DNA from 4 places in the Sporosarcina sp. FSL K6-6792 genome. Region 2 is predicted to be linked to each of the others. Evidence: riboswitches for the same ligand, from Rfam matches in the RefSeq annotation. Region 2 holds a riboswitch; each other region holds the start of a gene.
The links. Region 2 has a riboswitch for S-adenosylmethionine ahead of MKZ26_RS07435 (methionine ABC transporter ATP-binding protein). Riboswitches for the same ligand answer to the same signal wherever they lie in the genome.

Region 1: linked by a shared signal. The riboswitch ahead of cysC (adenylyl-sulfate kinase) and the one ahead of MKZ26_RS07435 (methionine ABC transporter ATP-binding protein) in region 2 are both predicted to bind S-adenosylmethionine.
Region 3: linked by a shared signal. The riboswitch ahead of MKZ26_RS14180 (cyclase family protein) and the one ahead of MKZ26_RS07435 (methionine ABC transporter ATP-binding protein) in region 2 are both predicted to bind S-adenosylmethionine.
Region 4: linked by a shared signal. The riboswitch ahead of MKZ26_RS09405 (methionine ABC transporter ATP-binding protein) and the one ahead of MKZ26_RS07435 (methionine ABC transporter ATP-binding protein) in region 2 are both predicted to bind S-adenosylmethionine.

Annotation. Positions count from the first base shown of each region.
Region 1 covers NZ_JBBOSA010000001.1:758,830-762,637, reverse strand. The annotation lists gene MKZ26_RS03825 (TraB/GumN family protein) at 1-406, shown strand, start outside; gene MKZ26_RS03820 (DMT family transporter) at 472-1,380, shown strand; SAM riboswitch class I at 1,547-1,647, shown strand; gene cysC (adenylyl-sulfate kinase) at 1,871-2,470, shown strand; gene MKZ26_RS03810 (phosphoadenylyl-sulfate reductase) at 2,731-3,459, shown strand; gene sat (sulfate adenylyltransferase) at 3,460-3,808, shown strand, end outside.
Region 2 covers NZ_JBBOSA010000001.1:1,560,866-1,564,673, reverse strand. The annotation lists gene MKZ26_RS07440 (pyridoxal phosphate-dependent aminotransferase) at 1-939, opposite strand, end outside; SAM riboswitch class I at 1,513-1,623, shown strand; gene MKZ26_RS07435 (methionine ABC transporter ATP-binding protein) at 1,729-2,742, shown strand; gene MKZ26_RS07430 (methionine ABC transporter permease) at 2,732-3,403, shown strand; gene MKZ26_RS07425 (MetQ/NlpA family ABC transporter substrate-binding protein) at 3,421-3,808, shown strand, end outside.
Region 3 covers NZ_JBBOSA010000001.1:2,894,413-2,898,220, forward strand. The annotation lists gene MKZ26_RS14170 (immunoglobulin-like domain-containing protein) at 1-246, shown strand, start outside; gene MKZ26_RS14175 (5-methyltetrahydropteroyltriglutamate--homocysteine S-methyltransferase) at 294-1,406, opposite strand; gene MKZ26_RS14180 (cyclase family protein) at 1,569-2,306, opposite strand; SAM riboswitch class I at 2,444-2,558, opposite strand; gene MKZ26_RS14185 (acyl-CoA thioesterase) at 2,754-3,230, opposite strand; gene MKZ26_RS14190 (hypothetical protein) at 3,334-3,726, shown strand; gene MKZ26_RS14195 (urease accessory protein UreD) at 3,774-3,808, opposite strand, start outside.
Region 4 covers NZ_JBBOSA010000001.1:1,948,447-1,952,254, forward strand. The annotation lists gene MKZ26_RS09400 (methionine ABC transporter permease) at 1-592, opposite strand, end outside; gene MKZ26_RS09405 (methionine ABC transporter ATP-binding protein) at 585-1,610, opposite strand; SAM riboswitch class I at 1,834-1,939, opposite strand; gene MKZ26_RS09410 (thioredoxin family protein) at 1,994-2,293, opposite strand; gene MKZ26_RS09415 (toprim domain-containing protein) at 2,308-2,649, opposite strand; gene gcvH (glycine cleavage system protein GcvH) at 2,724-3,107, opposite strand; gene MKZ26_RS09425 (arsenate reductase family protein) at 3,183-3,542, opposite strand.

The sequences.
Region 1 (3,808 bases), 800 kb from region 2:
TCTATTATCAATTATCGCCTACACCTTTATCGCAAATCCATCTGCCGGTTTCGATCAAGCGTTAAGCTGGGTCTTATGGACAGGTAGCCTGTCAGCTATTGGTGCTGCGGTGGCTCTTGGACACCCGCTGGCCATTTTAGCGGCCTTTGTATCAGCCCCTATTACTACCTTGCATCCACTGATAGCGGCCGGTTGGGTTTCAGGAATTGTTCAAGCATTTTTTCGCCGCCCAAGTGTTGGTGATTTTGAAACGCTTTCTGCAGATGTTTTTACGATTAAAGGTTTTTGGGCAAATAAGGTGACACGGGTCTTGTTGGTAATCGTTTTGACTAACTTGGGAGGAACGTTGGGGACCTTCTTAGGCGGAGCCGACGTTATCCGTGTATTCTTTGAAAACTTAAAGTGAAATCAATTGATCAGCATTTTCTTTTAAACGTTTTATAGTAATAATGGGGTGGGGGTGGGGACCGGATGAATCGAATCAGTTTTTGCTTGTTAGTGATTTTGACGACTGGACTAATGGGTTCTTCTTTTACAATAGGGAAGTTAGGGTTAGCCTATTCATCTCCACTCCTATTAGTCGCTCTGCGTTTTACGCTTGCAGGGATTATTATGGCAACTATCGTTAAAATCTTAAACAAGCCACATCCAGTAAAAGCAATCGACTGGTTGTGGCTTGTTCTAATTGGACTTTTCCAAACAGCTTTTGTAATGGGCTGTATATTTATGGCACTGCGTACAATCACTTCTGGAGAGACGTCTATCCTAACGTTTATGAATCCTTTACTCGTTGTCGTTTTTGGGACGCTTTTTTTAAAATCGCGTTACCATATTCAGCAATGGATAGGTGTACTGTTAGGTTTTATCGGGGTTTTTCTCACGTTAGGTTCACATCTTGACTTTAAAGTCGGTACCATATTAGGGCTTTTGTCGGCTGTTTCATGGGCGATTGCTACGCTATTGATAAAAATACATGGTTTCAAATTTGATACGTATGTAATGACAGCCTATCAAATGCTTTTTGGTGGATTAATTCTCTTTCTGGGAAGCTTACTACTGGAAGAGACTTTCTTTAAAATGACTACTCAATCTATCCTGATTTTGTTATGGCTTACCATTGCAGCTTCAATTATTCAGTTTTCTATTTGGTTTTATCTTCTCCAAAGAGGTAATCAAGAACGAACTAGTGCATTCCTTTTTTTAGCGCCATTCTTCGGTGTACTCACAGGATGGTTTTTACTCCATGAAAGACTAACCTGGTCTATCCTTTTTGGTGGCTTACTAATATTTGCAGGAATCTTTCTTGTTAATTGGAAAAATAATTATGAAAAGGAAATAGAGAAAACCAATGAGAACAACGAAAGGTTAAGTGAGAGTTAACAAACATATTTCCTAGCGCACTGAAAAGTAGTTTAAAGTGCCTTTTATATGTGCAAGAAGATCGCCTTTAATTCCAACTAAACTGATATGATTGAAAATAAATTCTGATAAGTCATTGACTTTGAATTTTTGATAATGTAGTATTGGTCTCAACTTAATAGTTTATATCTTATCTAGAGAGGTTGAGGGACTGGCCCGATGAAACCTCGGCAACAGACTGTTTAGTACTGTGCCAATTCCAGTAAACGAAAGTTTAGCAGATAAGAGGAGTAATATGTGTTCGATTCTATTAACCTCTTCTTGCTCTATTTAGAAGTGGTTTTTTTATTTCTTTACTGTAAAGGTTGTAAGTCATTTATCATTTTAACAATTTCATACATGCTAATTAGACAACTAAAGGCAACTTTCTAATCGATTATTTGAATCGGAAAAAGGTGTCTTTTTTGTATATAAAAATTAAACTGAAACAAATGATTTAGGGGGGCAAACAATGACAGAGTCTACAAATATCGTTTGGCATGAATCAGAGGTAACAAAAGAAAATCGTCAAGAACTAAAGGGCCATAAGAGTGCTATTCTTTGGTTCACAGGGCTATCAGGGTCAGGGAAATCAACAGTTTCAGTAGCGCTAGAAACAGAGTTACACGCGAAAGGCATTCACACTTATCGACTGGATGGAGATAATGTCCGGCACGGTTTAAATAAGAATCTGGGGTTTAGTCCAAATGATCGGACGGAAAATATTCGCAGAATCGGTGAAGTTTCAAAACTTATGGTCGACGCTGGCTTATTCACATTGACAGCATTCATATCGCCTTATCAGGAAGATCGAGATCAGGTGCGAGAAATTGTCAAATCCGATGAGTTTATCGAAATATACGTCAAGGCCAGTTTAGAAACTTGTGAAGAACGGGATCCGAAGGGGCTTTATAAGAAAGCAAGATTGGGTGAAATTAAAGGCTTTACAGGAATTGATGCTCCTTATGAAGAACCTGTTAACCCGGAAATAATCATTGATACCAATCAATTAAATATTGTAGAGTCTGTCAAAGTCATCGTTTCTTATTTAAAAGAAAATAACTATATCTAAAAAAATTACTCAATGCGTAACATATTGGGGTTTTAGGAATAGAATGTATTTAAACCTACTTGACACATAGGATTAATAAAGTTAATATAAACGCTAATCACATGCCGACTGGAAATCCAGAAGCTAATGGACAATCGTGAACATACGAACAATTCGCTGACTAAAAAATTAGAGGCGACTTTAATCAATAGTAGATTAAAGTCGCCTTTTTTAAAAAAAGATAATGTAATAGAGTTATTGAGTTTAGAGGGGGGATTAGTATGGCGAAGTTGACGTACAAATCTTGGGCTGAGACTAGTGAAGTTTTTCCAATCGATGACGAGTCAAAAGGTGCGTTAAACGTCTTGCGATGGGCTTACGGAGAATACGACGATGAACTTGTATATGCGTGTAGTTTTGGGGTTGAAGGTATCGTAATGATAGATTTAATCTCGCAAATAAAACCAACTGCTAAAGTGGTCTTTCTCGAAACCGGATTTCATTTTCAAGAAACGCATACCTTAATCGATGAAGTAAAGAAACGTTATCCAAAGCTTGTAATTGAAATGAAGACTCCCGGCTTAACGGTTGAGGAACAAGCTGACAAGTATGGCGATCGACTATGGGAAAGACAGCCGGATCGTTGTTGTCATATGAGGAAAGTAATTCCACTCCGTGAAGCAATGAGCGGTACGACCGCTTGGTTATCCGGACTTAGGCGCGAACAATCACCATCAAGAAGTCAGACAAACTTTGTGAACAAAGATGAAACCTTTCAATCGGTTAAAATTTGCCCGCTGATTCATTGGACGTGGATTGATATTTGGGATTATGTAAAAAAACATAATTTGCCTTATAATCCACTCCATGACCAAGGCTATCCCAGTATCGGTTGTTCACACTGCACATTCAAAGGGGATACAACGACGGGGTCGAGGTCAGGGCGCTGGGCAAATCAGGCGAAGACAGAGTGTGGCTTGCATAATGCTAATGAAAATGGGGGAATTTAAATGAGTTTGAGTCAACCGCATGGTGGTACATTAATTAATCGCTGGAATCCTGGTTTTCAATACGAAGGAATAACTGAAACAGTTGAATTAGACGAAATTGCTAGTAGTGACTTGGATTTGATTGGTACGGGTGCTTATAGCCCTTTAAGTGGATTTCTTACAGAAGTAGACTACAATTCTGTTATTACAACAATGAGATTATCTACTGGAGTACCTTGGACAATTCCGATTACATTGCCAACGACAGAGGTGAACGCACAAGGTATCGCTGTTGGGGAATTTGTGAAATTGGTGAGAGATGGAGTTGTCTATGGTGTTCTCGAAGTATCGGATATTTTTACACCAGATA
Region 2 (3,808 bases):
CCAACCGATTCGTTTACATTCGGAAATTAAGACATTCCGGCGGCTTTCGTAAAGTGAAACGAGCTCATCCACACAATCCTGGCTTCCCGATAATGCCTCTGTTGCTGCGCGCTGAATTGCTGGGAATATATCTATGAATAAATGATCCTGCAATAAGCTGATTGCTTCGATAATATCGGCATTACCGATGGCAAAACCGACCCGCCATCCCGCCATATTATACGTTTTTGACAATGTGTACATTTCAATTCCAACTTCTTTTGCACCTTCTGCTTGCAAGAAACTGACAGGTTTAGCACCGTCAAAACCGATTCCACCATAGGCAAAGTCATGCAAAATTGCAATATCATTGGCTTTTGCCAAAGCAATCGTTTCTTCAAAAAATGGAAGTGTGGCGGTTGCGCTTGTTGGGTTATTTGGATAGTTCAAATACATTAATTTTGCTTGCTTCTTTTGTTCATCGGAGAGAGCAGAGTAATCAGGTAAAAAATCGTTTTCTGCAAGTAATGGCATTAAATTGTATTTAATATTGGCTAAGCTTACACTCGATAAATAATCGGGATATCCCGGATCCGGCAATAAAAGTAATTCATCTTCGTTCATAATCGCGAGGGGTAACTCGACCAATCCCGGTTTTGTTCCAAATAGAATCGCTACTTCTGTTTTAGGATCAATATGAACATCGTATTCTCGTTTATAAAAGTCAGCAACAGCCTGTTTTAATTCGGCAGTCCCTCTGAATGGGGAGTATCCATGTGTTGTTGGATCTTCAACTGCTTCTTGGAGTGCTTTTATAATATGTGGAGGTGTCGGTTGATCGGGATTTCCACGCCCCAAGTTAATAACGTCGCGTCCTTCAGAAAGTGCTTCTTGTACGTTTCGAACAAGTGATGCGAAAAAGTGCGGTGGTAGGTTCTTGAGTCGATTTGATAGTGCCATGTAATAACCTCTCTTCTATGTAATCCAATCTTTAGTGTAAAAGAGTAAGATAGTATAAGTTTTTCACTTGGAGCAGTATCTAGACTCCAGCGCCTTACCCCTCGAGTCGCTTCGGTCCTTAAGTTAAAGGCAAAGAGCGCCTTTCTCTTGAGGCCCTCCAGCGCTTGTCGGGTCTACCAAGGCGCTTGCGCTTTTCTTGTTGTCTAGCTCCAGGCGCCAGCCGCTCTGAGGCCCAAAGGATGTGGGTCACCTAGCCATTGCCGCAGGACGCGGCGTACTTAGGCTAGGTTCCTTGAAAGCAATCCAGCTATGTGGCCAAAGAGCGCCACGTCGTGCCTGCAAGGAAGCAGGTATGCAGTCGTTGCGACAGGACGTCGCGCTCTTAGACTGCCTTCCCCTGGATCGACTTATGCCTGTCACGTCTAGACGGCGCCTTCCGCTTTTCTTATTGTCAGTATACATGGAATGAAATGAAAATGATAATAAATTGTTATATATCAGAACATATTATGTTGACAATCTTATTGAGACATACTAATATGAAACTTATCAATCAAAATAATTACATAATGGTACTTATCAAGAGAGACTGAGGGATAGGCCCGATGACGTCCAGCAACCCCTTGCGTAATGTAAGGAAGGTGCTAACTCCTACAGAGTGAATTTCATTCTGAAAGATGAGCTGAAACCTTTTTATTTTCGGTGCTTCTTTCATATATGAGAGAAGCATTTTTATATGGTCAGACATCTGAGATTTCGTACTTCTATTTATAGAAAGAGGAGAATTGCATGATTCAAATTCAAAACGTATCAAAAGTATACAAAACAAAAGAGAGAATCGTGACTGGTGTTGATAATGTCTCACTCGACATTAACACAGGAGAAATTTTCGGAATCGTAGGTTACTCAGGTGCAGGGAAGAGTTCTCTTATCCGTTGTCTAAATTTGTTGGAAAAACCAACGAGCGGAACGATCTTAGTAGATGGATTAAATTTGATGAAGTTACGGGGGAATAATCTCCGTCAGGCACGTCTGAAAATAGGAATGATTTTTCAACACTTTTATTTAATCAGCCAAAAGACAGTATATGAAAATATAGCATTTGCTTTACGGGCAGCCAAAACGCCTGCCGATAAAATTAACGCTCGGGTAACGGACTTACTAGAAATGGTTGGCCTCTCTGATAAACGGGATGTTTATCCTGCGCAGCTGAGTGGTGGCCAGAAGCAGCGGGTAGGTATTGCCCGAGCACTAGCGAATAATCCTTCAGTGTTACTGTGTGATGAAGCAACATCTGCATTAGATCCAAATACGACGCTATCTATTTTAAGGCTGTTGAAGAAAATAAATAAAGAATTGAAGATTACAATCGTTCTAATAACACATGAGATGAATGTCGTGAAAGAAATTTGTGATCGCATGGCAATTATGCAAGATGGAAAAGTGATTGAAGAAGGACAAGTATATGATATATTTTCAAATCCACAAGAAGAATTGACAAAGGAATTTATCAGTAGTGTTGTGTCATTTGATGTACCGGAAATGATTTTGAGCAAGTGTACGGGCAAACTGGTCAAGGTCATGTTTAAAGGTGATGTTGCAGGCGATGGAATTATCTCAGATACTGTGCAGAAATTTACTATACAAGGTAATTTCCTACACGGCTCCATTGAATATATTCAAGAAAGGCCACTCGGTACTTTCCTGATGGAACTAAAAGGCGAGGATGACGAAATAGAAAAGGCAATTGCCTATATGTCATCACGAGCTGCTCAAGTGGAGGTAATTGACAATGGGAATTGATTTACAACACGTTATAGAGTTAATGCCTGATATTACAAAAGCATTTGGTGAAACACTTTATATGATAAGTATTTCTCTCGTTATTGCACTTGTTATTGGGCTTCCGCTAGGGATTTTGCTGTTCACTACCGATAAAGGATTATTTTTAGAAAATCGGGCATTGAACTCAGTTATTGGCTTTATCGTCAATATGGTCCGTTCTGTGCCGTTTATTATTTTACTCGTCGCGTTAATCCCTTTAACGATTTTAATAGTAGGTACTCCGATTGGCCCTGGGGCTGCTAGTGTTTCATTATCTGCGGCAGCAATTCCTTTTTTCGCAAGAATTGTGGAGACTTCACTAAGGGAGATTGATAAAGGTGTTATCGAAGCTGCAATCGCTGTTGGTGCAACTCCGTGGATGATTATCAAAGATGTACTATTGCCTGAAGCAAAAACAAGTATTATTCAAGGCGTGACACTTACTGTAATTAGTTTAGTCGCCTATTCAGCAATGGCTGGTGTTGTTGGTGGTGGCGGAATCGGGGATTTAGCAATTCGATTCGGCTACTATCGTTACGACAATACAATAATGGTAGTGACCGTGGTGATATTAATACTATTTGTACAAGTAATTCAATTTGCAGGAGATCGGATTTCAAAAGTAATTGATAAACGATGATGGGGAGAGAGAAAATTATGAAAAAGTTTCTATTAGTTGTATTAGTACTTATAGTTGGAACCGCACTAGCTGCTTGTGGTGGCAAAGAAAAAGCTTCGGATGACAAATCTGTGAAAATTGGTGCAACCGCTGGACCATATAGTGATATGTTGAAAAAGGCGATTATTCCTGGACTTGAAGAAAAGGGATATAAAGTTGAACTAATTGAGTTTAGTGATTATATCCAGCCGAACAATGCACTGGCAAGTGGCGATATTGATGCAAACCTGTTCCAAAACACGACTTATTTAGAAAATGTCGTTAAAGAAACGGAAGCTGAATTATCACCACTTATTATCGTACCAACAGCTCCAATGGGCATTTATTCGAATAAATTCAAGACAATTGAAGCTATTGAAGATGGAG
Region 3 (3,808 bases), 1.3 Mb from region 2:
ATTGAAGTAAATAAAGATGGCAAGTGGTATATTATTACGTATTCAGATGCCGTATTCTTAAAGAACCCATCCTTCAAAGACTTTGGAAATGTGTTGTCAGCCGGCAATAAAGCACGCCAGACCTTTTCGGTCGACGCGCTCGGCGTGACACTGATTCCAGGTGAATACCGTCTTGTGAAAACATTTATTTCAACAGGCGAGCCCATGCATGAATTATCCGTTGCTGTGCCATTTACAGTGGAATAAGAAATAAACCGGAACAAAGCATATGAGCCTTGTTCCGGTTTATCAGTTTAACCCCAAACTTCCTTTGCCACGTCCACAATGAATTTCAACTTTTCCCATTGCTGCTCTTCTGTTAGCTTATTGCCGTGATGCGTTGAAGCGAATCCGCATTGCGGACTTAAGCATAGTTGTTCAAGTGGCACGTATTGTGCAGCTTCTTGAATACGCGCAATGACCGCATCCTTGTCTTCCACTTCGCCATTTTTCGAAGTAACAACACCAAGGACAACCTTCGCTCCGCCGTTTGGCACATGATCCAACGGTTTAAAGTCTCCTGAACGCTCGTCATCATATTCAAGGAAGAAGCCATCCACTTTTTCTTTTGCAAGAAGTGTGGGTGCAATCAGTGCGTAGCTTCCCTCAAACGCCCACGTCGATTGGTAATTTCCGCGACATAGGTGTGTTGTTACGAAAAGATCTTCAGGTTTATCTTCCAAAACACCATTAATGACGCGTAGTGCCAAGTCGATTAGTTGTTCTCTTGAATAGGCTCCGTCGTTAAATGGGATATTCGGTGCAGAAAGCCCCGCAATATAAACATCATCCAACTGCAAGTAGCGTACACCAGCTTCGTAAAATGCTTTCAAAGCATCTTTGTATGCTTGAATAACATCATTGGCAAATTCTTCAATGTCAGGGTAAATCGTTTCATCACGAATTCCGATATTAAAGAGCTGATTCGGACTTGGAATCGTTTGTTTCGCAACGGCACGGCCGCCTACGATTTCATTAAACTCAACAAAGTCTTGAATGAATGGATGATTAGGGTCAAACGAAATCTTGCCTGTGTTTCGAACGTTATATCGTTCTGTTTCAATACCATCAAATACGTAGCCAGTCTCTGGCACATATCCTTCAATTCCGTTCAAATGCTCCAAGAAGTCTAAATGCCACCACGTACGTCTAAATTCACCGTCTGTTACAAGTTCCAAACCAACTTCAATTTGCTTATCAACAACCCGTTTAATTTCCTGTGTTTCTACTTCTCGTAATTGTTGTGCAGTAACTACGCCTTCTTTGAAGTCTTTGCGCGCTTTATGCAAATTATCTGGTCGTAGTAAACTTCCAACATGATCTGCTCTGAATGGTGCTTGCGTTAGTGTTGTCGATTGATTTGTCATGGTATATTCCTTCTTTCTGTTTTAGGAGTAAATTACGGTTTTATTAGGTCAGGAGTGCAAATGAGCAGATCCTCTTTCTTTTCTTATGGCTAGTACGCGAATGAGCGGATTCTCTTGTTTTCTTACGATAGGAACGCAAATGAGCGGGCCCTTTTTCTTTTCTTACGGTAGGATCGCGAATGAGCGTACTGGGAATCCCGATGCTTTTTCCGGCTTCGGAACGATGTTAAAAATGACCGCGCCTTTTGAGGGCACTTTATCTAAGTTTGTTAATAGCTCGATTTGGTAGGTATCTTGTTCAAGAACATAATATTCGCCTAACAGAGATTGGTTCTTTTGAAAATCAATGGCTGAATCCGTATCGAAAGTTTCATGACCGACAGCCTTTACTTTTCTTTCATCAAATAAAAACTTCAAAGCAGCAAGGCCCCAACCCGGTATACGATTATTCCCATCGGCATCTTTATTGCAAAATGCCTCATTATCCGGCCAGCGTTTGCCCCAATCTGTGCGTAATGCCACAAATGTACCAGCCTCAATTTGCCCGTGCTGAGCTTCAAACTTCAGAATGTCTTCGACAGTTAATGTAAAATCATGGTTTGCATCAGATTCTTTCGATTTATCGATGACCACCAGCGGTAATACCAATTCTTTCAAACCCAATTCATCCAAGTATCTTGTATCACGAACGAAGTGAATTGGTGCATCAATATGTGTGCCGTACTGTCCCGCAAATTTAAAGCTCTGTGCGAAAAATCCATCATCGTGATCAAATAATGTTGTAAACTCTGCTGCATCAAATGCTGAAAAACGGGGTGAGTCAGGCCCGAAAGTATGTGTTAAATCGACCCATTCTTTCTTTTTTAATAAAGCAATTGCATTGATTAATTCATTTGACACAATAAGTCTCCCTTCATTTTTTGAAGGTAACTTTAATCTCCAGAAAGAACAAAATCAAAGGGCGGTCGGAGCCTAGACGAAATAAAAAACCTCTTCTAAATTTCAAGAAGAGGTTTTGGCGAATTCGCTATTTGCTCTTCTCATCTCCAAGCAGTAAGCATTACACTTACGCTTCTGGAATTAGCACAGTACTTTTACAAGTCTGTTGCTGAGGTATCATCGGGCCAGTCCCTACACCTCTCTGGATAAGAAAGTTACGTATTTAGTTGTTAATTAGTACAATACAGTCTTCCGAATAGATTGTCAATACACAAAACATGAATTATTTAGATTATACTAGTTTTTACAATGAAACATTTTATGTAAAAAGTAGAAATGGCATTGAAATGATACACGACACAATGTAAAAAACCCACAACTTGCGTGGGCTTTTCCATAACAAATTATTTAATGTTTCATCTCACTCCGCAATTTCCGATGTTCACGGCGTGCGGGGCCTGTTTCAAATAGACTCTTTTCAGCTTCTGTTTCCGGATAAATACCCGGCACAGGAGTAGGCTTATTATTTTCATCCATGGCAACCATCGTTAGGAAGGATTCGGTTGTTAGTTTTGTTTCGCCTGTAAGCAGGTTCATTGAATGGACCGATACAAATACTTCCATCGATGTACGGCCAGTTGACGTGACAATTGCCTCAAGTTCAAGTACATCTCCAACACGCGCCGACGATACAAAATCGACTGAATCGATTGAAGCAGTTACAACCGCTGTTTTTGAATGTTTCATTGCCGTGATATCAGCGATTTCATCTATATACGCGAGAACTTTTCCACCGAAAATTGTCTGCAGATGATTGGTATCGGGCGGCAGTACTAGCTTCGTCTGGATTGTTCGTGATTGGCCCATTGGTCTTTTTTCTTGCATACGACAAACTCCTTTGTAGTAGAACATATTCAATTTGTGATAAAAGGAAACTTTTCCATCAATCATTCCGTATATATAGTATACACATACTGGGGGAAGATTAATGCTGAAATTTATTGATAAATACTATGAAAAAATCACCTGGTCGATTATATTACTTGGACTTATTTTATTCTTTGTAGCAAATGACTATCTATCACTCGTTTTATTTTTATATCTACTTATAAGAGCTTTAAAATCTAGGGATTCCATCCGTAAGACACTTCGGACAACGCCTCTGAGTACTATGGTTATTTATGTGCTCGGTATGATTGTACTTCTTATAGCGCTGGTTTTCATCATGCTTTATTCAGGGGATTTCATAAAGAAGTATAACATTCCAGTTTTCTTGCAATACATTTACATCGCTGTTGTCCTAGTCGGTTCGATGTTTCTCTATACCTGGTTGATGGATTTTTTAATAAAAAAATGGAGTAAAAAAAGGGTATCGAAGTGATGTAAAACTTCAAACCCAAAGAGGACACCCCTCATTGGAGTGTCCTCTTAAACTATTTCTGCCAACAACGCGTATACACGCT
Region 4 (3,808 bases), 390 kb from region 2:
TTGCAGCAAGTGTAACGTCTTCCCGGCTACGCTGGAATCCATCTAAGTATGCAAGAGTCCCAAGTCCACCTGCTCCGATAATCCCAGCCATAGCAGTGTACCCGACGAGTGCAATCGCTGTTACAGTAATTCCTGAAATAAGTGCAGGCATCGATTCCGGTATAAGAACTTTAAAAATAATCGTTCTCGTTTTCGCTCCCATTGACTTCGAAGCTTCAATTACACCTTTATCAATTTCCTGTAATGCAATCAACACCATTCTTGCATAAAACGGAGCCGCCCCAATAATAAGTGCCGGCATCGCTGCATCCGGTCCGCGGATTGTACCAAGAAGAAATTTCGTAAACGGAATAAGTAAAATGATTAATATGATAAACGGAATGGATCTAAAAATATTGACGAATGCTCCTGATATAATATTGACCAACTTATTCGACCAAAGTTGACCGGGACTAGATAGGAAGAGTAAAATTCCAAGTCCTAACCCAATAACTAAAGTGAACAATGTAGAAACCGCAGTCATATAGAGTGTTTCCACTGTTGCTTCCCACATTTTAGTCCAGTCGACATTCGGAAAAAGGTTTTCAGTCATTACCGATCACCTCCGTCTGAACATCATTTTCATTGAGGTATTGAATTGCTTCCTCAATGATTGAGGAATCTCCAAGCAGCTGAAGTATCAGTGTGCCGTATGCCCCGCCATGTGTATGGGATATGTTTCCCTGCACGATATTCACATCGACAGTGAATTTCCGAATAAGACTTGCGAGCACAGGTTGTTCTGTCCGCTCCCCTACAAATACAAGCTTGATAAGCGTGCCGGCAGGAAATTCTTCCTTAATATGCGCCATTGCCTGCTTCGCCTCCACGGGTTCCGTCACTTGAGAGACAAACCGCTTTGTGATCGGTTCCTTCGGTGATTGGAACACATCCAGGACATCTCCCAACTCAACAACTTTCCCTGCCTCCATAACTGCAACTCTGTGGCAAATTTTCCGGATAACGTGCATTTCATGTGTGATAAGCACAATTGTCAGTCCAAGTCGTTCATTAATTCCTGTTAGAAGGTCTAGTATTGAATCCGTTGTTTCTGGATCAAGGGCTGAAGTCGCTTCGTCACAAAGAAGGACTTCAGGGTCGTTTGCAAGCGCACGAGCAATCCCTACGCGCTGTTTCTGACCTCCAGACAATTCGGATGGATATGCATTTTCACGACCAGCCAAACCAACTAATTCAATCAGTTCCGCCACTTTCTTATCACGCTCGGCTTTTCGTACACCCGCGATTTCAAGAGGGAAAGCGATATTCTCCTTCACTGTTCTAGACCACAGTAAGTTAAAGTGTTGGAAAATCATACTCACTTTTTGTCGTGCTTCCCTTAGCTCTTTACCTTTAATTGCTGATATTTCTAGACTTCCTATTTTAACACTACCTGACGTTGGCATTTCAAGACCGTTCAGTAGTCGAATCAACGTACTTTTTCCTGCCCCACTATAGCCGATGACTCCAAAAATCTCACCGTCAGTAATTTCAAGCGATACATTTTCGACTGCTGAAATACTGCCTGGCCCTTCACCGTATCGTTTATTTATATCCGTTAAATAAATCATTTTTTTCACCTCAGAAAAATTGTTTTGTTACTAATTTTGTTTAGCTTCAGGCGCCCCCCCTCGGGTCACAAGGCAGTTCGCTGTGGTGGCTTAGGTATGCCCCCTTCGCAATCTGACTTGTGCCTGTCGGAGCTGAGCGGCGCCTTCCGCTTTTCAATACAAAAAAGCCTTCCTGCAGACGGGCAGAAAGGCTTGACGTTATCGAAAATAAACGTTGTCCAATCTCTCATCTTTCAAAGCGTATGCTTTGTGTGACTTGGCACCATTTCACTTACGTGACGGTTGCCGGGCTTCGCAGGGCACTATCCCTCCACCTCTCTTAATAAGAGTGACCTATTCAATTGAATGTTAAGACGAAGTATATCAAAGTTCCATATCTATTGTCAATCTATTTCTTCAAGTAGATACGGTACTGATTGAAATGCATAAATTTTATGGGTTAAAACGCCATCCTTTTGTATAAGAAGGCAAGGAACGCTTTCGATTTCATAGTCAATTGCAATATTTTGTACGTAATTCAAATCCGCTTTCCCGATTGGTATTCCCGGTCTCATGACGGTAATAACGTCCATCATTTTAGATGCGACTGCACAAGTTCCACACATTGGTGTATATAAATAAAACGCTGCCACTGAAGACTCTTTCAAAGCCATCTCCCATTGTTCGCGTGTCCAAGTTTCCATTAATTCTACATCCTTTAAATTAGAAATTCCGGTCGGATTTTAAAATCCGCACCTTGTAGTATTGTAGCCAACACTTTGTATGGGGTCGTCTCCACTTCCCGATAAACCTTTTCTGTGTACAAATGGATTGCTGCCGGGAACTCTCTTTTGAATAAAACACGGGTCTTTTCTCCATCTTCATCCGCATCAACGAAGACAAATAGTTCATGTTCTTCGTAAGGTGCAAGCAATTCTTCAAGCCGATAAGGACTTACTGTGCCGTTCGTACAAATAATTTCGACAGGCTCAACAAGTATTCGTGCCAAACGTTTCTTATCCGAACCGCCCTCGACGATAATTACTCTTTCATCCGACACAAGAAGCCCCTCCTTCGCTCTTTTTTATATAAAGATGCAAAAAACGCCGGAAAAGTACCGGCGCCTTGTCTTAGTTATTCTCCGACAGTCATTTTTTCATACGCTTCAGCTGACATAAGTTCATCCAGTTCAGAAACATTTGAAGGTTCAACAACGATCATCCATGCATTTTCATACGGTGATTCATTGACAAATTCAGGGCTGTCTTCAAGTCCTTCATTCACTTCAATTACTTTTCCGCTGATTGGTGCATAAAGTTCTGATACTGTCTTAACAGATTCAACGCTTCCGAAAGGCTCGTCCGCTTTGATGTCATCTCCGACAGATGGAAGTTCAACGAATACGATATCGCCTAGTTCAGATTGTGCAAAGTGAGTAATACCAATGCGGTAGTTACCACCTTCGTCTTTTACCCATTCATGCTCTTCAGAATAACGCAGATCTTTTGGTGTGCTCATTCCGTATCCCTCCAAATAAATAGTTTCATTCTCTTCAATTCTGTCATATTTCTCGAATAAAGACAAGATAGGAAATCAGTTAGTCCATACTTTGTCGAACTCTTCTTCCTTGAATCCGACAGTCACCTTACCATCACCGAAGACAATTGGTCTCTTAATCAACATACCGTCAGATGACAGCAAGCTAATTTTCTCTTCATCTGTCATTGTGAGCAATTTGTCTTTCAAGTTTAGCTCTCTATATTTCGTCCCACTAACGTTGAAAAACTTTTTCAACTCCAAATCCGATGCCGCAATCATTTTGCCAAGTTCTTCTACTGAAGGAGGAGCTTCCGCTATGTTCACTTCCTGAAAGTCCAAGTTGTTCGTCTCAAGCCATTTTTTTGCTTTCCTGCATGTCCCGCACTTTGGATAACCGTAATAAACTAATCCCATACCGCAACGCCTCCATTTTCGCCATTATAACAGAAAAAACACCTGGGCGCCTATTGGTACCTGGACGTCAAAGTGAGATCGGCAATTTTACTTCATTAAACAATCACGTCTGTCGATTAATTATTGACTTGCATAATACGATAGCGAGCAGGGCTTGAAAACCGCTATAACCCTTTACTATTTTCGGCCCGCTTTCGCCGAATTAATTACGATATTATTACCGTGGGGCAGGTGCTTTGAAAGAATAGAAAAGATGACTTTCTATA